Regions from separate parts of the Alkalihalobacillus pseudalcaliphilus genome, predicted to be linked through region 1. Evidence: riboswitches for the same ligand, from Rfam matches in the RefSeq annotation. Region 1 holds a riboswitch; each other region holds the start of a gene.
The links. Region 1 has a riboswitch for thiamine pyrophosphate ahead of thiT (energy-coupled thiamine transporter ThiT). Riboswitches for the same ligand answer to the same signal wherever they lie in the genome.
Positions count from the first base shown of each region.

Region 2: another riboswitch for thiamine pyrophosphate. It lies ahead of tenA (thiaminase II); the one in region 1 lies ahead of thiT (energy-coupled thiamine transporter ThiT).
Region 3: another riboswitch for thiamine pyrophosphate. It lies ahead of thiE (thiamine phosphate synthase); the one in region 1 lies ahead of thiT (energy-coupled thiamine transporter ThiT).
Region 4: another riboswitch for thiamine pyrophosphate. It lies ahead of tenA (thiaminase II); the one in region 1 lies ahead of thiT (energy-coupled thiamine transporter ThiT).

Region 1 is NZ_JAQQWS010000006.1:153,745-159,191, reverse strand. It holds gene PQ479_RS14040 (ABC-F family ATP-binding cassette domain-containing protein) at 1-1,812, shown strand, start outside; TPP riboswitch at 1,861-1,961, shown strand; gene thiT (energy-coupled thiamine transporter ThiT) at 2,039-2,587, shown strand; gene PQ479_RS14030 (hypothetical protein) at 2,694-5,447, opposite strand, start outside.
Region 2 is NZ_JAQQWS010000001.1:971,244-976,690, reverse strand. It holds gene PQ479_RS04795 (DNA polymerase IV) at 1-1,018, opposite strand, end outside; gene PQ479_RS04790 (peptidoglycan recognition protein family protein) at 1,342-2,562, shown strand; gene tenA (thiaminase II) at 2,630-3,304, opposite strand; TPP riboswitch at 3,426-3,531, opposite strand; gene PQ479_RS04780 (HU family DNA-binding protein) at 3,778-4,050, opposite strand; gene pssA (CDP-diacylglycerol--serine O-phosphatidyltransferase) at 4,315-4,854, opposite strand; gene PQ479_RS04770 (phosphatidylserine decarboxylase) at 5,060-5,447, shown strand, end outside.
Region 3 is NZ_JAQQWS010000001.1:850,550-855,996, reverse strand. It holds gene PQ479_RS04165 (DUF2812 domain-containing protein) at 1-748, shown strand, start outside; gene PQ479_RS04160 (YqgU-like beta propeller domain-containing protein) at 893-1,999, shown strand; TPP riboswitch at 2,061-2,172, shown strand; gene thiE (thiamine phosphate synthase) at 2,250-2,894, shown strand; gene thiS (sulfur carrier protein ThiS) at 2,878-3,075, shown strand; gene PQ479_RS04145 (thiazole synthase) at 3,078-3,857, shown strand; gene thiO (glycine oxidase ThiO) at 4,040-5,149, shown strand; gene thiD (bifunctional hydroxymethylpyrimidine kinase/phosphomethylpyrimidine kinase) at 5,167-5,447, shown strand, end outside.
Region 4 is NZ_JAQQWS010000002.1:305,328-310,774, reverse strand. It holds gene PQ479_RS08125 (M3 family metallopeptidase) at 1-1,801, shown strand, start outside; gene PQ479_RS08120 (hypothetical protein) at 1,853-2,869, opposite strand; gene PQ479_RS08115 (hypothetical protein) at 3,051-3,341, opposite strand; TPP riboswitch at 3,707-3,807, shown strand; gene tenA (thiaminase II) at 4,000-4,692, shown strand; gene PQ479_RS08105 (ATP-binding protein) at 4,894-5,447, shown strand, end outside.

The DNA.
Region 1 (5,447 bases):
CAACGAATTGGCCTTATTGGACTTAATGGCACTGGGAAATCCTCACTCTTAAAAGCTATTGCACAGCTTGAACAAGCTGACAAAGGAGAGTTTAAACACGCAAATGATTTTAAAGTCGAATATTTAGCTCAGCAGCCAGAACTTGATAGTCAACTAACGGTTCTAGAACAAATTTATTATGGGGATGCTCCTATTATGGTCACCCTTAGAAAGTATGAACAAGCCTTGATTAATTTAGAGGCACAAGAAAATGAAAAAAACTTGTCTGCTTTAATGAAACAACAGCAAAAAATGGATGAACTAGAGGCATGGGAAGCGAATACGATAGCTAAAACAGTCTTATCAAAATTAGGTATTCACAATTTTGATCAAAAGGTAAGTCAACTTTCTGGAGGTCAAAAGAAACGAGTAGCTATAGCCAAAGCCCTCATAAACCAGGTAGATTTATTGTTGCTAGATGAACCAACAAACCATTTAGATAATAATACGATAGAGTGGCTAGAAGGGTTTTTGGGTCAATACAAAGGTACTTTTATCGTCATTACACATGACCGCTATTTCTTAAATCGTGTCACGAACCAAATTTTTGAGCTCGATCATGGACGTTTGTTCCGGTATGAAGGCAATTATGAGGTCTATCTAGAAAAAAAAGCAGAGCGCGAAACATTAGAAGTACAGCATGAGGCAAAAAGACAAAATATATTAAGGTGCGAGTTAGCATGGCTACGGCGAGGAGCGAAGGCAAGAACAACGAAACAAAAAGCTAGAATAGACCGAGTACATGATTTGAAAGAGCAAGGCTTTAAAAGAGAGCAACGTGATTTTGATTTTTCTATCGGTTCTAAACGTTTAGGAAAAGATGTCATTGAACTTAAGTCAATTAGTTATGCAATTGATCAAAAGCAGCTATTATCTAACTTTGATTACTTACTAGTAAAAGGACAACGTTTAGGGATTATCGGTCCTAATGGTAGCGGGAAATCAACTTTATTAAATATAATGGCTGATAGACGTAAGATCAATTCAGGCGAAGTTATAGTTGGTGAAACCGTCGATATCGGTTATTATACACAGGAAGATGAAGAGATTAATGGAGAGCTAAAAGTCATTGAATATATTAAACAAGTAGCTGAAATTGTCTATACAAAGGATGGAACGATTATAACAGCAGAGCAAATGCTTGAACGCTTTTTGTTTCCACGTTCCATGCAATGGACGTATATTCACCGTCTATCAGGTGGGGAGAAGAGACGCCTGTATCTACTTAGAGTTTTAATGGGAGAACCGAATGTGCTCTTTTTAGATGAACCTACAAATGATTTAGATACGGAAACATTATCTGTTTTAGAAGATTATTTAGACCAATTTCCAGGTGTTGTTGTAACGGTATCCCATGATCGATATTTTTTAGACCGAGTTGTTGATCAACTTCTAGTCTTTGATGGTCATGGTCATGTTTCATCATTCTATGGAACCTATAGTGATTATTTAGAAAAAACGGATGTAGAGAAACAACAAGTTATCGAGGAAAAAAAACAAGTATCCAAAGCTATTGAGGTAGATTTGAAGAAAACGAAAAAGAAGCTTTCCTATAACGAACAAAAAGAGTGGGAAACCATTGAAGGTAAAATTGAGTCGCTAGAAACAGAGCTGCTGGAAATTGAGCAAAAAATTGCTGTGGCTGGTAGTGATTACACGGTGATTGCGGATTTATTAGAGGAGCAAAAACAAAAAAACGAACAGCTTGAAGCAGCGATGGAGCGGTGGGAGCAGTTATCAATACTTATTGAGGAAATCAATGCTAATTCTTAATAAAGGCTGTTCGTCTAACGGAAATTATGTTACAATGTAAAAAAATATAAGAACCACTAGGGGTGTCTTTTGACTGAGAGAGGCGAATGCCTTAACTCTTAGAACCTGATCTAGTTTAAACTAGCGTAGGGAAGTGGTAGACGGATTTTGTTAATTAAGTATGCCTTAATACGTTTATGACAAATGACATCTCCTTGTGGTTAATTAAAGAGGGGATGTTTTTATTTTGGATAGAAAAAGATTATATCTCATGATTGAGATTGCGATTATGGCAGGTTTGGCAACGGCCTTAAGTTTTGTAAAAATCAACGCCTTATGGGCAAATGGTGGGTCCATATCTTTTGAGATGATTCCGCTATTTTTAGTGGCATTTCGCCATGGTTGGAAGGTAGGGGTGTTAACGGGGTTAATAGCTGGTTTTACTGGTTTATTATCGGGAGCTAGTATTTTCCATCCGATTCAATTTGTATTAGATTATCCAGTTGCTTTTGCATTAATTGGTCTTGCAGGTGTATTTGTAAGGAAGAGGCAAGTTCCTAATTTATCTGTTATTGTGTTAGGAATATTACTAGGGACATTATTACGATTCATGGCACATTTCACTTCAGGTGTCGTTTATTTTGCAGAATTCACACCAGATGGCTGGAATGACTATATTTACTCAGCTGCATATAATGCTTCTTATCTTGTCCCACAAATGATTATTACACTCATTCCACTTTTAATCATCTCAAAGAATTATCCACAGTTTTTTAAAGTAAAACCAACTTTATAAAAGCAAAAGGCTCGTAAGTGATTGAATTCAACCGCTTACGAGCTTTTTTTATGCATAGACATGACATCTTGCTTAAATACTTTAAGAGAAAAATCAATGATTGTATTTATTTTTCGATAAAACCAAATGGTCGGAAGATTGCTTTTGTGCCAATATATTCCCAAATGATTGTGTTATCTGTAGAGCTGCCGTTATCATGTCTAGGACCCAAGTCGCCACTTATTCCAGCTTTTATGCATTTGTATATTTGGTTTTGATAAAAAATAATATCGTTCATCTCATAGGAATGGTTAGGGTGCCATTCTTTTTGACTAGCAATTCCTGATTTTATACAAACCCAACCGACATAACCTCCAGGCATCGGATTTGCATGATAAATGATATCAGTAATTTGAAAGCTACCTGAGAATGGTTCGACAGGACTATGTGTAACAGGATCATAGGTAATTAAAAGGCGTTCAGGATTTGGAGGGTGGAAACCTATAAGATCGTTATTAGAGAAAATAAATGCTATTAAGCTTTTTTGATGATTATAAAGGGGAAGAGCGATTGTTGGCTGAGCACTTGAATTTTTAATGGTACAATGTTTAAAAGCAACTTTCAAAACGGATGGCACTACGGTAAAGTTTGTTCGAATAAGAGATTGGAAAGTAGGGTTTTCGATGTTTATGTGAGAGTTTTTTATTTCTACGATACCGAAGCCTTTCTCTCTATTAATGTCAGTAACGAGTAGTTGATTAATGGAAACTAATTTAAAATCACATTTATTCACAAAGATATTCGGATGCTCATTTTCGGAATTAATATTACCAATATTTAATCCACTATTTATGAAGGAACTGTTAGATACAGTAACTATCCGTTGTTTTTGGTTATAGATATGGTTTTTTATTTGACATTCCTCAAAGGTTGCGTGGTTAAAAGCGACTTTTTCTACTAAACTTCTACTTTGACGTGTTGAACTATTAATGATTATATTTTTGTAGTAACACCTATAATGCTCATAAGATTGAAAAATTATTTCTCTTTGTTCACCCTTCATTTCAAAACTACATTCTTCTATTTTGTTAACAATTAATTGACTAATACCTTGATAAAAGCTTGAATAACTAATATGATTCCCTCGAAAAACGGAGCGATTAGAATCTTTTAGAATGATATTATCGGGTTCAATAAAGGAATTCCCAGTTACAAAGACATCATAATGATTTCCTACTAATTGAGTTGTACCACCTTGGAAATAATTATTTCTTATATACACGTGTGAATTTTCAAAGTTGGCATCCATTAAGCCAACCGTATTTTTGCAGTTATATATATAGTTGTTGGAGATTCCTGCATAAGCAGTCGTATAAATATTAATAGCGATAGAGTTGACATTATAAATATGATTGTGCTCGATTTGGATCGAATAACAGCCAATTAATATCCCGTGGTTTGTATTATAGATAAGGTTATTTCGAATCACACAATGATCGCCATAAAAGTCTTCTTGGTTAATGCCATACCTAGTTGAGTCAAAAAATAGAGGCTTCCCATCGTAAAAATTGAATCCATTATCTCGTATTATATTGTGCTGAATGACATTATAATTGCCACCTAACGTAATTCCACCTCTATGTCCATTATAAACTTCATTATGCTCGACCATATTATAGCAAGGGATTAAGCCCCAACCTATTGTTATATTCATATTTTTTGCTGGGTTTGTTTCATTGAGGAATTCTAATCTTATTTTTTGAGCACCTATTGGAATCGTAATAGGCGTATACACTTTTCTTTTAAATAACGAGCGAATATAGTCCTCTTTTTCTGAATAAAAGTGAATGTTCACGACTTTAGTGTTAATTGAAGTGTGTCTCACATAACCGAAACCACTAATGATAAAAGAGTTAAATTGGCCGTTATCAATCGTAATAAACCGTGATGTTAAGTTTTGAGTGGAATGAAAAAGGTTTCCTTTGTTATCAACCGCATGTTGGGTCAAATTCATGTTAAACTCCGTTAATGTCCTGGCAGCATCACTTCTAATAGATATATTGTCGCCCATATAATCACGAATCGTACAATGCTTAACAGAGCAATGATTACTTCCGCGTTTTAGAATTACCCCATAGGATTGCTCTTGTCTTCTTTCATTATCAGATAAAAAGCTACGGTCGGCCTTGCAGCCAATGATTGTACCACCTAACAGATGTGAGTTCGTTACATGATCAAATGTAAAACTATTACCTATAAAATTATAGAAGTCATTTCCTGACCTTTGATCAAATGGAGAACGTTGATCAGAGTCATAAATCACTTTAAATGTCGACCGATTCAAATGAAAAGTCATGTGACTATGAAGTTCAATCGTTCTAGGGTAACAAATCGCGTAGCTTCCTTTAGGCATGGCAACATGGGTGTAACCTTTTAAGGAAGCTTCTACTAAAGCAGCATTAATTCCCTGAATGTTAGTATCTGCCATTTCAAAATCGGCTTGAGTATATGGTTTATTTGGTATTCCTTCTGTAATTCCCCAAGTTACTAAATCGATTACATAAGAGTTAGAGACAGGCATGATATCAGTCTTATCGATTTTAGAACTTAGAACATCTTCTAAATGAGTAATATCCTGAATGGCGTGGTGGTGTATTTTTTCCGATTTATTATTTAAAGAATCTTTAAATTCTCCGATCAAAAGTTCTAAGTCATTGATATCAACTTTTGCAGCTAATAAATGTTCTAGCAGTTCATCTTTAACATAGGGTTCCAATGCTTGTGGGTCAATTTTCGTGTGAATCATATCTACTAATTCTGAGTCATCGTAAATGGATATCTCTATGCCATTAACATTTAAATGACCATTTAAAGAAGAGGG
Region 2 (5,447 bases), on a different contig from region 1:
GACGAATCGGATAGTTCTGCCAAAAGCGCTCTAATAGCTGGCAAGCGGCGTGGAAAAGTTCTAAGGTTATATTGGTCGCTTGCTCGATTTTAAGTTGGCGGTGGAAACCTTGTGGGAGCTCATAACTTGCACCAGAAATACTGAGGCTCACAGTTTCACCTTGAACGCCCTTTGAGCGTGCTCGTCTACATACCTCTTCACAAAGTTCGAGTAAAACAACTCGAATATCTGTGAGATTGTCATAATCACGTGGCAAAGTCATACCGTGACCAATTGCCTTTTGCCCATCATGTGAACGTGTGGTGACGGGCGAATAGTCGATGCCGTGGGCTGTCATCCAAAGAACGTGACCTGGTATCCCCCATTTTTTCTTGAAGTGCTCAAGGGGGGTATGAGCAAATTGACCAATCGTACGAATCCCCATATTGCGAAAATGTTTAAGGCGTTGTCGACCGATGCCGTAAAGCTTTTCAATAGGTAGTGGCCATAGGGTTTGTTCGAGTTGGTCTTGCTTTAACCAGTAAATCCCATCTTTGTTTTTTTTGGCGAATAAGTCACAAGCCATCTTTGCTAGCACTTTGTTCTCACCGATACCAATACGAGCACGTACACGCATGTGATCCCAAATGTGTTTTTGAATCTTTTGAGCGATTTGGTGCGGTGTGCCAAACAGCCGCTGACTCCCTGTGATATCTAAAAACTGTTCATCAATTGAAAATGGCTCGACGAGGTCTGTATATTGCTTTAAAATTTCTGTTATTTGGATTGAGGCTTCCACATAGTCCTGCATACGTGGGCGTACAATCAATAAATTTTTACACTTCTGTTCGGCCTCCCACAAGCGTTCTGCGTTTTGAATGCCGTAGGATTTGGCAATCGGACAGGCGGCGAGGATAACGCCACTACGCCGTGCTGGGTCACCCGATACGACAAGTGGTTTGTCACGTTGCTCGGGGTAGCGTGTCTTTTCGATCGATGCATAAAAGGATTGCATATCAATCAAAAAAATAACCCTCATTTTAACCCCTCCCTTTCATAGAACTTATGTTCGTATTTGTATTATATGCGAAAATATGTTCGTTATGCAATGAGAAAAAGTGGAATTTATAACAGGGTTGCAGCAGGGAGATAAAGAAAATAATTGAAAAGGTCTTTTCAAAACATACAAAAGCATTCCCCATTCACGATATTGATTTCGATTTAGTAAATAACGAAAAAATTCCTGTTTGTCCTAAGCTTTTTTATGAAGTAGACATACAGTGTTAGTAGGTCGCTTGAAGTCATGAAGACAAAGGCGATGTGTAATCATATCAGGAAATCTTTAGTTAAGGAGGAATAAGTATGGAAATTAGACAGGACTTTATCCCGACAAGTAATCGCAATCGTCCTGGTACAAGGATGAATGCTCGCTTCATCACTGTCCATGAGACCGCAAATAGAAGAAATGGTGCAAATGCACGTATGCATGCTGCATATGTAAAGAATCCATCCACATCAGTAAGTTGGCATTATACGGTTGATGATGAACAAATTATTTACCAACACCTACCAACCAATGAGATTGGGTGGCATGCAGGGGATGGGGGCACAGGTCAAGGAAATCGAGAGTCTATTGGTATAGAAATCTGTGTGAATAGCGATGGTCAATTTGCTAAAGCAAGGGAACATGCCATCACATTAATTCGGTTTTTGATGGGGGCCCATCAAATCCCGATTGACCGAGTAGTTCCCCATCAACATTGGACGGGGAAAAACTGTCCAGCTACTCTTTTGAAAGATTGGTCAACTTTTATAGGACAGGTGCGACAAGCACAGGAAGTCGATTTGATTGTTAGACCTGACGTTGGTGGTGAACAAATTGGGGCCACTATTTTAAGAAGAGGGAGCAAGGGTAATGCTGTACGTCAACTGCAGCAAGACTTGTTGAAGTTAGGTGAAGTATTGCCACGTTTTGGAGCAGATGGGGATTTTGGTGCAGAGACAGAAAGTGCGGTTCGGTCATTTCAACAAAAACAAGGGATTGCCGTTGATGGTATCGTCGGAGAGCAAACCTTTAAGGCTTTAGAAAGGGCACTTGCCGCGTTAGAAGAGCAGCCAGCACCCCCACCGGTGCCACCTCCGACATCTGGTGGAGGGACCGAGAGAAGGACACTAAGAAATACAACACCTATGATGCGTGGCGATGATGTTAGAGTCGTTCAAAGAGCAACTGGAGCGACTGCTGACGGTATTTTTGGTCCGGCGACCGAGCAAAGAGTACGTACCTTTCAGCGAGCTCAAGGCTTAACCGCAGATGGTATAGTTGGTCCAAAGACATGGACGGCGATTGATAATCCGAAGCCGGCGCAACCAGCGACGCCTAAATATACACGATTATTAACACTGAGAAGCCCTAATATGAGGGGCGAGGATGTGCGTGCTGTTCAAAGGAAAATAGGGGTAACCGCAGACGGCATTTTTGGACCAAATACGGAGCGAGCGGTTCGAGATTTTCAAAGAAAGGAAAGAATAGCTGTCGATGGCAAAGTAGGCCCTGTAACATGGGGACGGTTATTTTCTTAATCATAATGAAAGCTGTTCTAAGGAAATCCCCTTAGAACAGCTTTTTTTGATCGGTACGTATTAAACGTTAATCTTCCATAGGCCATGATGTTTGCTCAAAGGACATATCCCAGAACATATATTCAAAACGACTCGTCGTGAGGAAAATTTCTTCTAACTCCTGTAATTCTTTTTCCGTACTAGAAGCAGTTAATTCATCGATTAATTGAATTTGCCACTGTGCTACAGCGCCAAATTCATCTGATTCATACATTCTAATCCACTCACCATACCATTCGTGCTCACGGGCACCTGGAATTTCACTTAAACGCAAACCAATTTCATAATAACTCCATGTACAAGGCATAATGGCTGCTAATAGTTCTTTTAGTGAACCGCGTTGAGCAATGTTTAGCATATAAGAGCTGTAGGCTAAAGTTGTCGGTGCTGGCTTTGTCGCTTCAAGCTCTTCTTCAGATATGCCTAGACGCTTCGCATAAGCTCTGTGTAAGCTCATTTCTTCGTCTAATGTTACGTGTAGCATTTTAGCGAAAACTTGCATAGTCGTTAAGTCTGAAGCTTTTAAGCTACCTAAAGCAAATAACCGCGAGTAATCGATTAAATAAATGTAGTCTTGACACATAAAAAATTTAAACTTTTCAATGTCGAGACTTCCATCACCAATTCCTTGTACGAATGGGTGTGAATGACTCTTCTCCCAAATAGGCTTAGCTGCTTCATATAAGCGCTGTGAAAATTTCATATTCTCATCATCCTCCTCGTTCGCTAGTCACTAGAGCGTACGACGACGCAAATAAACTCCTCTAAAAAGAAGAGGAGTTGTAAACAAGTGTAAGAAAAGTACACGTCGCTAACGTGCATACTTTTGTCTACTTCCACTTCCCTCCGCTAGTATTATCTAGTTCAGGTAAAAAGGGTTAAGGCTCATAGCCTCTCTCAGCACAAATAAACGCACCCCTAGTGAACGAACTTATATCATTTATCCCTTTCAAATTAACATATAATGCATATACAAGCAATGAAAATGATTGACCATTCAGCTAAATAGTTGGTAAAAAAGTGGGAAGAGCAGTAGGGTACTATGTAAATCGAAGAGGTGGTTATGCAGTGAGCAAATAAAATGTGCGGCTGAGGTCTTGATACGGTTTCAAATAAAAAATCGAAGCAAGGAGGTTAATCCTTTGCTTCGATTTAATGTTCATTACATATGTGTAATTAGTTTACTGCGTCTTTTAATTGCTTACCTGGCTTGAATGCAGGGTTCTTAGTTGCTGGAATTTCAATTTCAGCACCTGTTTGAGGGTTGCGACCCTTACGAGCAGAACGCTCACGTACTTCGAAACTACCAAAGCCAACTAATTGAACTTTGCCACCTTCTACTAATGTTGAAGTAATGCTTTCGAATACTGCGTCTACTGCTTTAGAAGCATCCTTTTTAGAAAGGTCTGCTTGCTCTGATACTGCGTTAATTAAGTCTGTTTTGTTCATGAAAAAAACTCCCTTTCATACCTTGTTTAGAAAAAACTTATTTTCTATCATTTTAGAAAACAAAAGCTTATTTCTGCATTATAGCAAGCTAATCTGCCTTGATTTAAAGCCTGCACTTACAATTTACTCTCCAAGCCTATGACTGTCAAGCCTTTCGAAGGAAAATCATTCATATTAAGCCAATATTTTCACCGTTTTTGACATTTCTTCGTATATTTTAGTGATAATGTCGAATAAAGAACGAATCCTTCTTAAAAAGTCATATTACATTTTTCGAATTTTCATAGGGCTAATCATAAGAAAAGCTAAGATTAAAGTGAAAAGCATAAATACATATTCCGGAATATAGGCGACAAGAAGAGTTAAAATGGTTAACATACAACCGGCAGCTGTAATAGGGAGGCCAAAGAAGAAACCATTAGATTCGGTAATATTAAACTTCGCTAATCGAATCGCACCACAAATAATAAAAACAATCGCAAAAAATGCACCTGCAAAACCAAATTCAAATAAGACCGCTTGATGAATTAATAAGGCTGGAGCTACGCCAAAAGAAATCATATCGCATAATGAGTCCAGTTGTTTTCCTAACTCTGACGTACTATTTAGTTTACGGGCAACAGCACCATCTAAACGATCAAAAACAGCAGCGATTGTAATGAGCAGTAAAGCGAGTCGTAGCTGATCTTGAATCGTAAAAAGGATTGCAAATGCACCTAAACTAAGATTTAATAGAGTCAGGATATTGGCAATTTGTCCTTTTAACTTCTTTTTCGTATGGTCAAGGCGTTGTAATAGCAACATCCATTTCACTCCTTGAGTTAATAATCACATAGGTTGTTCTATATCTTTATGAAACTTCCTTCAAAAAAATCGCATATTAAAATAAATCATGGTACATTTTTTTACATGCGCTATTAAAGTATAATCTTATCATATACAGGGTGTTTACACTACTAAAAGGATAAAGATTGCCAAAAATATTTACAGGTACATGGGGGACAGGTCGTTGAAACAAAAATTGTTCAGGATATTTGTTGAATTGAGTAATTCACCTTTTCAATCGAAGATAATCATGCGTTTTGCTCAATCTAAAATAAGTAAACGCATTATACCGGCGTTTGCTAAAACATTTCAAATTAACATGCATGAAGCTGAAAAGTCAATAACAGAGTATCAAAGTCTACATGCTTTCTTTACGAGGAAATTAAAAAATGGGGTTCGTACTGTGGATGATAAGGAAACAAGTATTGTTAGTCCTGTGGACGCCAAAATAGCCTCCTTGGGTACATTGACACCTAAAAGTGAGTTTCAAGTTAAAGGGCAAATGTATCAACTGCTTGATTTATTAGGAGACAGAGAAAAAGCACAGCAGTATGTGAATGGACACTACATCG
Region 3 (5,447 bases), on a different contig from region 1:
AATGACTCGAGTAGAGAGCCCGTTATGGGCACTTACTTATACGTTGCAAGCTGCAGGGATTATTTTAATGGTCATAAGTATTTACTCTGTCATAAAAATTAAGAATGTTGAGAATCGTATTTATGGACAGCAGGAACTAGAACTAGTAAAGCGTGAGGAAAACAATAATCATGATAATTCTCAAGATTTTATAACGATAACAAGGTGGAAGTTTGGATGGCAATATGCTCCGGATAAGCTCGTAGATTGGTTAGAAGAAAAGGGGGAAAATGGTTATCGCCTTTTCCATATAAACAAGTTAGGGACTAAATTCACATTTAATAAGACGTCCAGTAAACGAACAAGTTATGCTGTCGATTTCCAAGGAAGAGCTACAAGTCATTATGAAACGATCCATCATGATGCAGGCTGGGTGAAAGTATTTGCTACAAAAGGTCGAGCGCAAAAGTGGACGATATGGTCAAAAGAATATGAGGTAGATGAGGAAGTTCCACAATTTTATAGTGAATATTTGGAACTTGTAAACCAAGCTAAAAGTGTATTGAAAAATTACACATTATGGTTTGTACCATTAATTATCATGTATCTTTATTTAATTGTACAAATGAGCTCAAGTATATCTACTAGTGATGCTTCGCCGTTACAAATCATTAATTTTTTTATTTTTATACTTGTTATCATTAGTTTCACTTCCATCATTATCAAGTGTTACAGCTATTATCGTCGCTTAAAAAGACGGATTTATTAAACATAGGCGGAACGACTTAATCAAACGATGGAACTACTGAATTATGTCGAAATAATCAATCAAAAGTCTTATGAATCCTTTCATTGTAACTTCTGCTAGTGCATGAGATAATAGGACATATGTATGAGAAAGAAGGGATGCAGATTGAAAATAGGTCTCGCTTTTCTTCTTTTGCTCCTATTATCTGGATGCTTTCGTGAACAAGTCCAACCTCAACCACATATAGATGGAGACTGGAAAGAGCAGATCTCCAAACCGCTTAACCAAAATCAAGCATTTATCCCTTATGAAACCATAAATCCTTATACACAGGTGATTGGCTGGATCGATGATACGTCTGTCATTTTATTTGAGGAAGATACCGATTTAACGAAAATAAGCCATTATGATATATTCTCCGGTGAAAAAACGGTGATATTTGAAAGCGAAAATATGATGTTAGATGTCCAATTGAGCCCTAACAGGGATATAATTGTCTTTCAAGAATTTCAGTCAAATAGTTATGATAACCATTTAATTTTCCTTGATATATATGGTCAGTTAACGATGAAATTAGAAAATTTTGGCGAGCAGTATCAAGTGCATTTTCATCCTGACAAAGAGGAACGAATCGTTATTGTTGTTTTTTTGCCAGACTGGGAATTTGAGACCTATTTATTAGATATCAGCCAGCAAGACATGCAAATGATTGATTTAACAGAGCTACATGTGGAATGGTTTGAGAATGGGGACTTAGCTTATTTGAAAACTAAAGAAGAAGGGGAGTTACCGATAGCTGATTTAATTCGCTTACAGGTAGAGGAGGAACAAGAAGATATTGTACAAGAACGACTACTGGCTTACCGTTACTTAAGTGATGGGTTCTATTTTGTGGTGAAGTCACATTCCATTGATGCTGAGAACAGCCAATGGACTATTTTTCAACAGGACGAACCATTAGTAACATTGGATGTACCTGTTTTGACGACTGGGACAAATGAATGGTGGATCCCATTTTATGATTTCGAACAGAAAAATAAGCAGCTTTTATGGTTTAAGCCTTTTTATAACGATAGCTTTTTTCATTATCAAAATGGCTTTGAATTATCACAAATGTCACTAAAAACCGGTCAGATCGATGTTTTGTTTGAATGGCCTGAAAATGTTCCTCTAGAAACTTCGCCAAACGGTACAATGCTTCTTTTAGGTCATCAGCTTGAACATATTTATTTCTTAGAAGAAGATGTATTAGTGGACGTTTTTAAAAAGTAGTTTGCTTGATTTTTACGTGAAATCTGTCATAATAAAAGTCAATAGTGATTTTAAATAAACATGAGAAAACTAGGGGTGCCTACAGGAAGTAGGCTGAGAAAAAGGTATGTTCCTTTTAACTCTTTTAACCTGATCTGGATGATACCAGCGTAGGGAAGTTGTTGCTTGTTTGTCTATGTAGAGTAGACCGCATTTCTTTCCTTATGGAAAGTATTGCGGTCTTATTTTAATTTTGTAGGAGTGTTAGATCATGAAACCATTTTATTTATATGCGATTACGGGCGATGAGTTCCATCAAGGTAGAGATTTGATAGAGGTGATGGAACAAGCGATACTTGGTGGTGTAGATATTATTCAATTGCGTGACAAAGAGAGCTCAAGAAAAGTCGTTTTTGAAAAAGCGAAACGATTACGAGAGCTTACAAAGAAATATGGGGTTACGTTTATCGTCAATGACTATATTGATGTTGCATTAGCGGTAGACGCTGATGGGGTTCATGTCGGACAAGATGATATGCCTTTATCCGAAGTACGACAATTAGTCGGTCATGATAAAATCATTGGTGTGTCTACTCATAAAGTAGAAGAAGCGATTGAAGCTGAAAAGGGTGGAGCTGATTATATTGGCGTTGGACCTATATTTCCAACGAATAGTAAAAAAGATGTCGTAGACCCTGTCACAACTTCGTATATTTCGGAAGTAAAGGCAGCAGTGAATATTCCATTTGTGGCCATTGGTGGTATTAAGTTACACAATGTTCGGCAAGTGTTGGAAGCTGGGGCCACTAGTGTATGTATGATTAGTGAAATTGTTGGTGCTAAAGACGTCCAAGCCACAGCGCAGAAATTTATCGGCATTTTAAAGCGAGGTGATACGGATGAAACTTTTAATTAATGGAGAGAAGCATGATTTAGAGGTTACTCAATTAGATGAAGTTGTTGCTTATTTTGAATTAGAAGCTCATTTAGTTGTGACTGAGTTAAATGGGGAAATTATTGAGCAAGAAAAGCGTAGTTCTGTACAACTCATACCAGAAAGTACGATTGAGCTTGTGCATTTTGTTGGAGGCGGATAATCATGAAAAAAAAACACCTAGAAATCGCGGGTCAAAAGTTAAACTCACGTTTTTTCCTTGGAACGGGAAGATACCCGAACCCCTTTGTCCAAAATGAAGCGATTCAGGCTTCAGAAGCTGAAGTTTTAACCTTTGCGATTCGTCGCGTTAATTTAGAGGCGCCAAGAGAAGATGCGATTTTACAACATCTTGAACCTAATCAATATCGTTATTTACCAAATACCTCAGGTGCTTCCAATGCGGAAGAAGCGGTAAGAATAGCGAGACTCGCTAAAGCTGCTGGAATTGGTAATTGGATAAAAGTAGAGATAAGTGCAAATGAAAAAACATTACTTCCTGATCCCATCGAAACATTAAGGGCAACAGAGATTTTAGTGAAAGAGGGTTTTGTAGTTTTACCATATACATCAGATGACCCGATTTTATGTAAAAAGCTTGAAGAGGCAGGGGCGAGTGCTGTTATGCCTGGAGCTGCGCCAATTGGTACGGGTTTAGGTGTTTTAAATCCTTATAATATCAGTTTAATTGTCGAAGAAAGTGAAGTTCCCATTATCGTTGACGCAGGTTTAGGTAGTGCGAAAGACATTGTAGAAGCGATGGAATTAGGTGTTGATGGTATCTTAATGAATACGCCAGTTGCTAAAGCGAAGGATCCAATCAAGATGGCTCAAGCGATGAAATTAGCGATTGAATCAGGACGCTTATCGTATGAAGCTGGAAGGATTCCAAAGAAAAAATATGCAAGTGCGAGCAGTGGTTTTGAACAATTTAAATTAAACTAAAAGCCCTTTACTAGTATTGAGGGAAGATTCTGAGAGAGGTAAAGAGGATTCGAAGAATTTGGCCGCTTGATTTAGAAGCAAACGGTGCGTGGAATTCTCATTTTAGCTCTTTACAAAAGTGTTAGGCATCTGAGGTTTATGTAAGGAACGTTCAACATAGGTGTGAAGGGAATGTGGCAAAAATGAGTCGATCCGTCATAGTTATTGGAGGTGGAGTTATCGGCTTATCGATAGCTTATCAACTCCAACGTAACGATTTTCAAGTAACCCTCTTAGAAAAAGGTCGTTGTGGTGGGCAGGCATCAGGAGCGGCGGCTGGTATGCTTGCCCCTTTTTCTGAGATTGGTGAAGATCAGGATGATTTTTTTCGACTATGTGTAACAAGTTTAGGGTTGTTTAAAGAGTGGCAATCCAATATTAAAGAGGATTCTAACATTGATTTTGAATTTAGTGAAAGTGGTAGTTTACATGTTGTTTTTCATGAGGCCGATGTTTTAGCTCTAAAAGGAAGGCTGTCTTGGCAAAAGAAATGGGCAACCTCAGCTCGAATGCTGTCGGGGGAAGAGGCAAGAGAGCTTGAACCAGCTTTATCAAAAGAAGTTTTGGCAGCGATGTATTACCCAGAGGAAAGTCATGTTTATGCACCGGCCTATGTCAAATCATTAGAAGAGGCTTGTCGAAAAGTAGGCGTTAAAATTATTGAAGACACGGGCCAAATCTATATACATACTGAAAAAAATTCTACGTATGTGAGTGCACAAAACGGTGGTACTTGGCAAGCGGATGAATATGTTTGTGCCCAAGGTGCATGGGGTAAGGAGCTTGAGGAAACATTAGGAGTATCACTACCCATTTTTCCAATACGAGGCCAAATCTGTGCGTATCAAGGATATGCAGAGTCTGTCAATCATATCGTGTATTCGAGCCAAGGGTATCTTGTTCCTAAAGAGAATGGGACATTAATAAATGGTGCCTCTGAAGATATTGCAGGTTTTCAAACGACTGTAACAGAAAAAGGAATCGAACGTTTAACCAATTGGAATCATAAGTTATTTCCATTTTTAAAAGAAATAGATCCTTTCCATACTTGGGCTGGATTGAGACCAGCAACGTTAGATGGTTATCCTCTTATAGGGAAACTGAAGGAGCATCCACATATAACGGTAGCATTAGGACATTATCGAAATGGTATTTTATTAAGTCCAGTCACAGCTCATATAGTGACTTCCATATTAAAGAATGAAAAAACGATAACACCGATAGATTTGTTCAATCCGGAGAGGTTTTCATAATAGAGGAGGAAAAGAGATTGAGTTTAGCAAAAACTTTAACGATTGCTGGTTCTGATAGTGGTGGAGGAGCTGGAATACAAGCTGATTTAAAAACTTTTCAGGAGTTAGATACGTTTGGAATGAGTGTGATTACCGCATTAACGGCTCAAAACACATTAGGCGTTCATGGAGTCTACCCACAATCGTTGGAAGCGATTGAAGATCAGCTCGATGCTGTGCTAAGTGATATTGGAGCAGATGGGACAAAGACAGGTATGCTTTTTTCCGCAGATATCATTCAATTAGTAGCTAAAAAAGT
Region 4 (5,447 bases), on a different contig from region 1:
TGTCGAGGAAACGTGGGATTTAACCCCGATTTTTGCATCGGAGCAAGCATGGGAGCAAGCTTATGACCAAGTAGAACAGCAATTAGATCAGCTTTTACATATCAAGCCACAAGCTAAAAGTGCGCAGGACTTATTCCGTTTACTCCAACAATACGATCACATGATGGTCGACTACAGCAAAGTTTCAAATTATGCTTTCTACCGGCACACAGAGGATGCAACTGACGAGAGTAATCAAAATCGTATCGGTCGCTCACATGCATTAGCGAAAAAAAGTACACAACTAAGCTCTGAACTTGTGAATCATCTACTCGCCACGCCGAGCGAATTAATCGAGACTTATATCGAACAAGAGCCTCAGCTCCAAATCTACTCCCGCTATTTAGAAAAGATCGAACAAACAAGAAAGCATGCCCTAGATGCTAGAAGCGAAGAGCTTTTATCGGCATTGCGTCAAACGCTACAAGCCCCAAATGGTAACTATTTAACGGTGACCTCTTCGGATCTTGTCTTTAAATCTGTTAAAAATAAGGATGAAAAGGAGATACCTGTTTCTCTTTTTACATACTTAACTCAAATCGAAACATCCCCTGATACCGTGTTAAGAAGGAATGCGTATCGTTCTTTAACTGAAGGACTTAGTAAATATCAACATGGGATGGCACAAACACTGAACAGTGAAATCCAAAAAAATGTGACGATTGCTAAGCTGCGCGGTTATGAATCTACGATGGATTATTTATTGCAGTATCATTCACCAGCGGAGAGTCACTTTTATGCAGGTGATGGCGTTTCAACCGAATACTTTGAGCAGGTACTTGATACATTTTTACAGAAGCTCTCCCCACATATGCAGCGCTATGCAAGTCTTAGAAAACAGCAGCTTGGGTTGGACGAACTCTTACTCTCTGATGTAAAGGCACCTTTAGATCCAGACTTTGACCCAATGATTTCCTATGAGGAAGCTGGTGAAATAATTGTAGAAGCTGTTGCTGTGCTTGGACCTGAATATCAAGCACTAATGAAGCGGGTATTCACGGAGCGTTGGGTGTATCGTGCTGATAATGTTGGAAGAAGGATGATTGCCTTTGGTGGTGGTGTGCACGGCGTACATGGTTACTCTTTTTATCCATGGGTAGGTAATCTTTTTGATTTATTACTACTCGGACATGAGCTAGGTCACGCGATTCATCTCACTTTAGCGGCAGACAATCAGAAATTTATTAACAATAGTCATTCATTGCTTTTTATTGAATCACCTTCTACGTTAGTTGAGCACTTGATTGTGCAGTATTTGGAGAAAAACCGTACCGATCCGCGGTTACTTCGTTGGCTCAACATGTATCAGATGATGAGTTATCATCATAATTGTGTGACGCATATTTTAGAAGCGGAACTATTAAGGCGATTATATAAGATGGCGGATCAAAAAAAGCCGTTGTCAACAAATGTGATCAATGAAACAAAAGGAGCAGTTTTAGCAGAATTTTGGGGAGATACCGTAGATTTGGATGAGGGGGCTAAGTTAACCTGGATGCGCCAGCCTCACTATTATATGGGCTTATATCCTTTTACGTACTCGGTAGGCATATCCGCTTCGACCGTCATTGCCAATCGGATAAAAGCAGAGGGAGTATCAGTAGGTGAACAATGGACAGAAGTTCTAAAGCTCGGTGGAACGTTAAATGGTCTTGATTTATATAAACAGGCAGGTATGGATATGTCGTCAATGGCAGTCATTGAACAAGCGATTGACCATGTCGGACATATTGTAACGACGCTTGAGAAAAGTTTTTATTAATCAAATGACATGGTGGAGAAGTCACCTTGGGATTACCGAATCCTAAGGTGACTATGTAATTAAGGAATAAAAAGTATCACGAGCGAACCAGTAAAGCAGAGAGAGTATAACGAGAACAATATAAATAACGGCAAAAACGAATGACCATATGTTTGCCTTTCGTTTGAAGTTATTGGTGATGATTTTTACGCCTATTAAACCGATATGTGTGAGGCCAATCATGATAGGTGCTCCAATTATAAAATAAATTAGATAGGGAAGAATCCCCTCTTGAAGCGGGTAGCTGAAAAGCCATCCTTTCATTAGCCAAATGAATAGACCATAAATGAACATAATTGCACAGCTCATCATCATACCTACTCCGTGATTAATGAGGGCGTCGTTTACGCCACTGTTTTTCTTGGCAAGATCGACAGCAAGACTACGAGCACCCAAATAACCCAAGAATACGACAAGTACCGTAACAAAATAAAATGAAGATAAAAAGAGGTCTTCGTGATACATACGATTTTCTTCAGCAGTAAAAAAAAGCCCCATTCCAATCATAACGATAACGTTCAAGATGACCATCATCACTAGTGAAATGGACAAGTTATCAAGAGCCAACATCTGAGTTACGTAGAGGATGGCTCCTACAACTATGATAAGAGCTAATGCGACCTTTACGAGCACATCTAAGTATGGCATAAACCCTTCATTCATATAAAAGCCATAGTGAAGTCGCTTCATGCCTGCCATGCTCATTGAAAATATGTATAGAAGGAAGCCCTGGATATACATAAAAGTTAAAAGCCACCTCTTTCTCGATTCCGAAGCCGCTTCATTATCCGGTGTGGTAATGAAGTCAGTTGATAGGGCTGAGATAGCCATATATAAAAGGATACTGCTTATGATAAAAGGGGTCTGGAAAGAGTCAATCATCTCTTGCGGTGATTTAAAAAAACCAATAATAAAATAGAAAAGTTGGGAAAGGAGTAAGATGAATGTGATTAACATGTAAAGGACCATCAAATTACTTATCTCATCTTCTGATTTTTTCGGTGTGTTCACTTGTACGTTTTCTTCCATTCCTTTTTTACCTCCATCGTTGTATTTCATTTTATTGTAATAATCAATGGTTTCACCTAAAAAGGGGCTTCATTCCTATTTTAAGTAAGAAAATATTAAAAGGTCTACACAATCAATATCGAGTGTGCAGACCTTTGTAGGAAATAAGTATATCTCTAGCTGTTTAAACAGAAATAGTAAGTTATTTACCTCTTACAGTTTCTATAATGAGTACGAGGGCTGTAATCATATGCATAATCATACCGACGATCGGAATGATACCAATGATTGAGGTAATGATTCCCAATAGATGTCCAGCCTTACTTGTGCGACTAGACATAGCAAGAACGAGCCCGATAATGTGTACAGCTAACATAAACATAAGTGGTGCCCAACCTGTTCCAAAAATAATAAGTCCACCTAATAAAGGAATACCCCAAAAAGCCTCCAGTCCACCAGCGACAGCTTTTAATAGTCTCGATGCAGTAACCACATGATCTTCTCCTTTAATCTTTAATGAAAGATATTATATTAAAATATTGTTCGTGTGTGCCATTAGAATTCGTATTTGCTTGCTCCATGTTATGGTTCCTAAGCATATATTTGAGCGAGAGCCATGCTGAATAAAGAGTCATCAGTATTAAGTACATATAATCATATAATACGTCATCTGCATTTTTTAATCCATGCCTATAGCAAACTCTCCATGCTTATTTACATGAATACTAACCTGTTTATTTTTACGTCTTTTCTTCCTGAAATATGTAACTCCAATCATTTTGAAGTGGTTTTTGTAAGGTTTTGATTATTCCTTGTTTAATCAAAAAGTGTATGTTACCATAAAATAGAATTATATAGGACATCCACTAGGGGCGCCTTTTTTGGGCTGAGACAGTTTAACTGAACCCTTAGAACCTGATCTGGTTGATACCAGCGGAGGAAAGTGGAGCACGGATTATTGTCATGTAGACGTTTTATGAAAAACGCTTTATTTGGCATACTTTTCAAACATTCTGCTCCTCTACCATTTTTGGCAAGAGGAGTTTTTTATTTGAATAGAGAAGTAGGTTGAGTCCGTTGGCTATTGGGAAATGACTTTCAGGCAGGTTCGCCATGTTGTGATGTCCTCCAACTTAAAGGAGGAATTTTTGATGAAGTTTTCAGAGTTATTACGTAAGGAAGCAGACCCGGTTTTTGAGGCGATTTTTGAGCATCCTTTTATTCGTGGAATTGCTAAAGGCGATGTACCGAAGGAAGCGTTAATTCATTACGTCGAGCAGGATTATGAGTATTTGAGTACGTTTTGTCGCATTTATGGTTTAGCGGTATCTAAGTGTGAAGAGCGTCATGATATGGCATTTTTTCAGGAGCAAATTGGTTTTGTTCTAAATGATGAGGTACACCCACATAATAATTTTTGTCAGGTAGCGGGTGTTCAGTATGAGGATTTGCAAAAAGCCCCATTGGCGCCAACTGCTCATCATTATACGCGTCACATGCTAGAAGCTGCTCAAAGTGGTACCCTCGGTGAGACGTTAGCTGCCCTTGCTCCGTGCCCTTGGACGTATTATGAAATTGGCGTTCGCCTCGTTGAAGAAATCAACCCGGGACCTGAGCACCCATTTTATGATTGGATTCAATTTTATGCCAATGCAGAAGTCACTCAGATTGTCGAAACGTTTATTGAAAAAATTGACCAACAAGCCGAGCAAGCAAGTGAATCGGAAAAAACAAAAATGCTCGACCATTTCATCAAAAGCTGCCAGCTAGAGCATCAATTCTGGACGATGGCCTATGAGCAAGAAGACTGGCCAGTATCATTAAAAAAAGAAATAGTAAAATAATGAAAACGAGGGGTTTCCCTCGTTTTTTTATGCATAAAAGTATAGATACTATTCCATTAGCTGTTTCCACGGATGGCGAAAAAATGATTGATTAATCTGTTAACATTCGTTTAGATTAATAGATAAGATGGGATGCTGATCTTATTTTTCGTTCAATTCGCTCATGATAACACGTATATTCAACCAATGAGGAGGGGTGACATGCACAATCAATGGCCGTTGCAGCGGAAATTTCTCGTCCTTGTTTGTATATTAGTGACAGTAATTATGCTGATGGTAACGGTATTATATATATCCTTCGAGCGTGAGCAGATGCGACAAATGATTGGCCAACAAGCATTAACGACAGCCATTGCTGTTTCAGAAATACCAGAAGTAAAAAGGAGTATGGAGATAGATGGTGATGCGAGTGAGATTCAACCTTTTATCGAGAGAATCCGTATTCAATCGGGTGCCGAATTTATTGTCGTAGGTGATCGTAATGAAATTCGTTATACCCACCCCGACCCGAGTAAGGTAGGACAGAATATGGTCGGTGGTGATAATGAACAAGCTCTTGTTTATGGAGAAAGCTACGTCTCCATTGCTGAAGGTAGCCTTGGGATATCGGTGAGAGGAAAAACACCGATTTATGATGATGAACAGATTATTGGAGTTGTTTCTGTTGGGTTTATGGCATCGTATGTCGATTCACTATTCCAGCAAGGGTTACTTGGTTTCTTACTATGGCTGTCTTTGATTTTTATAATAGGTGT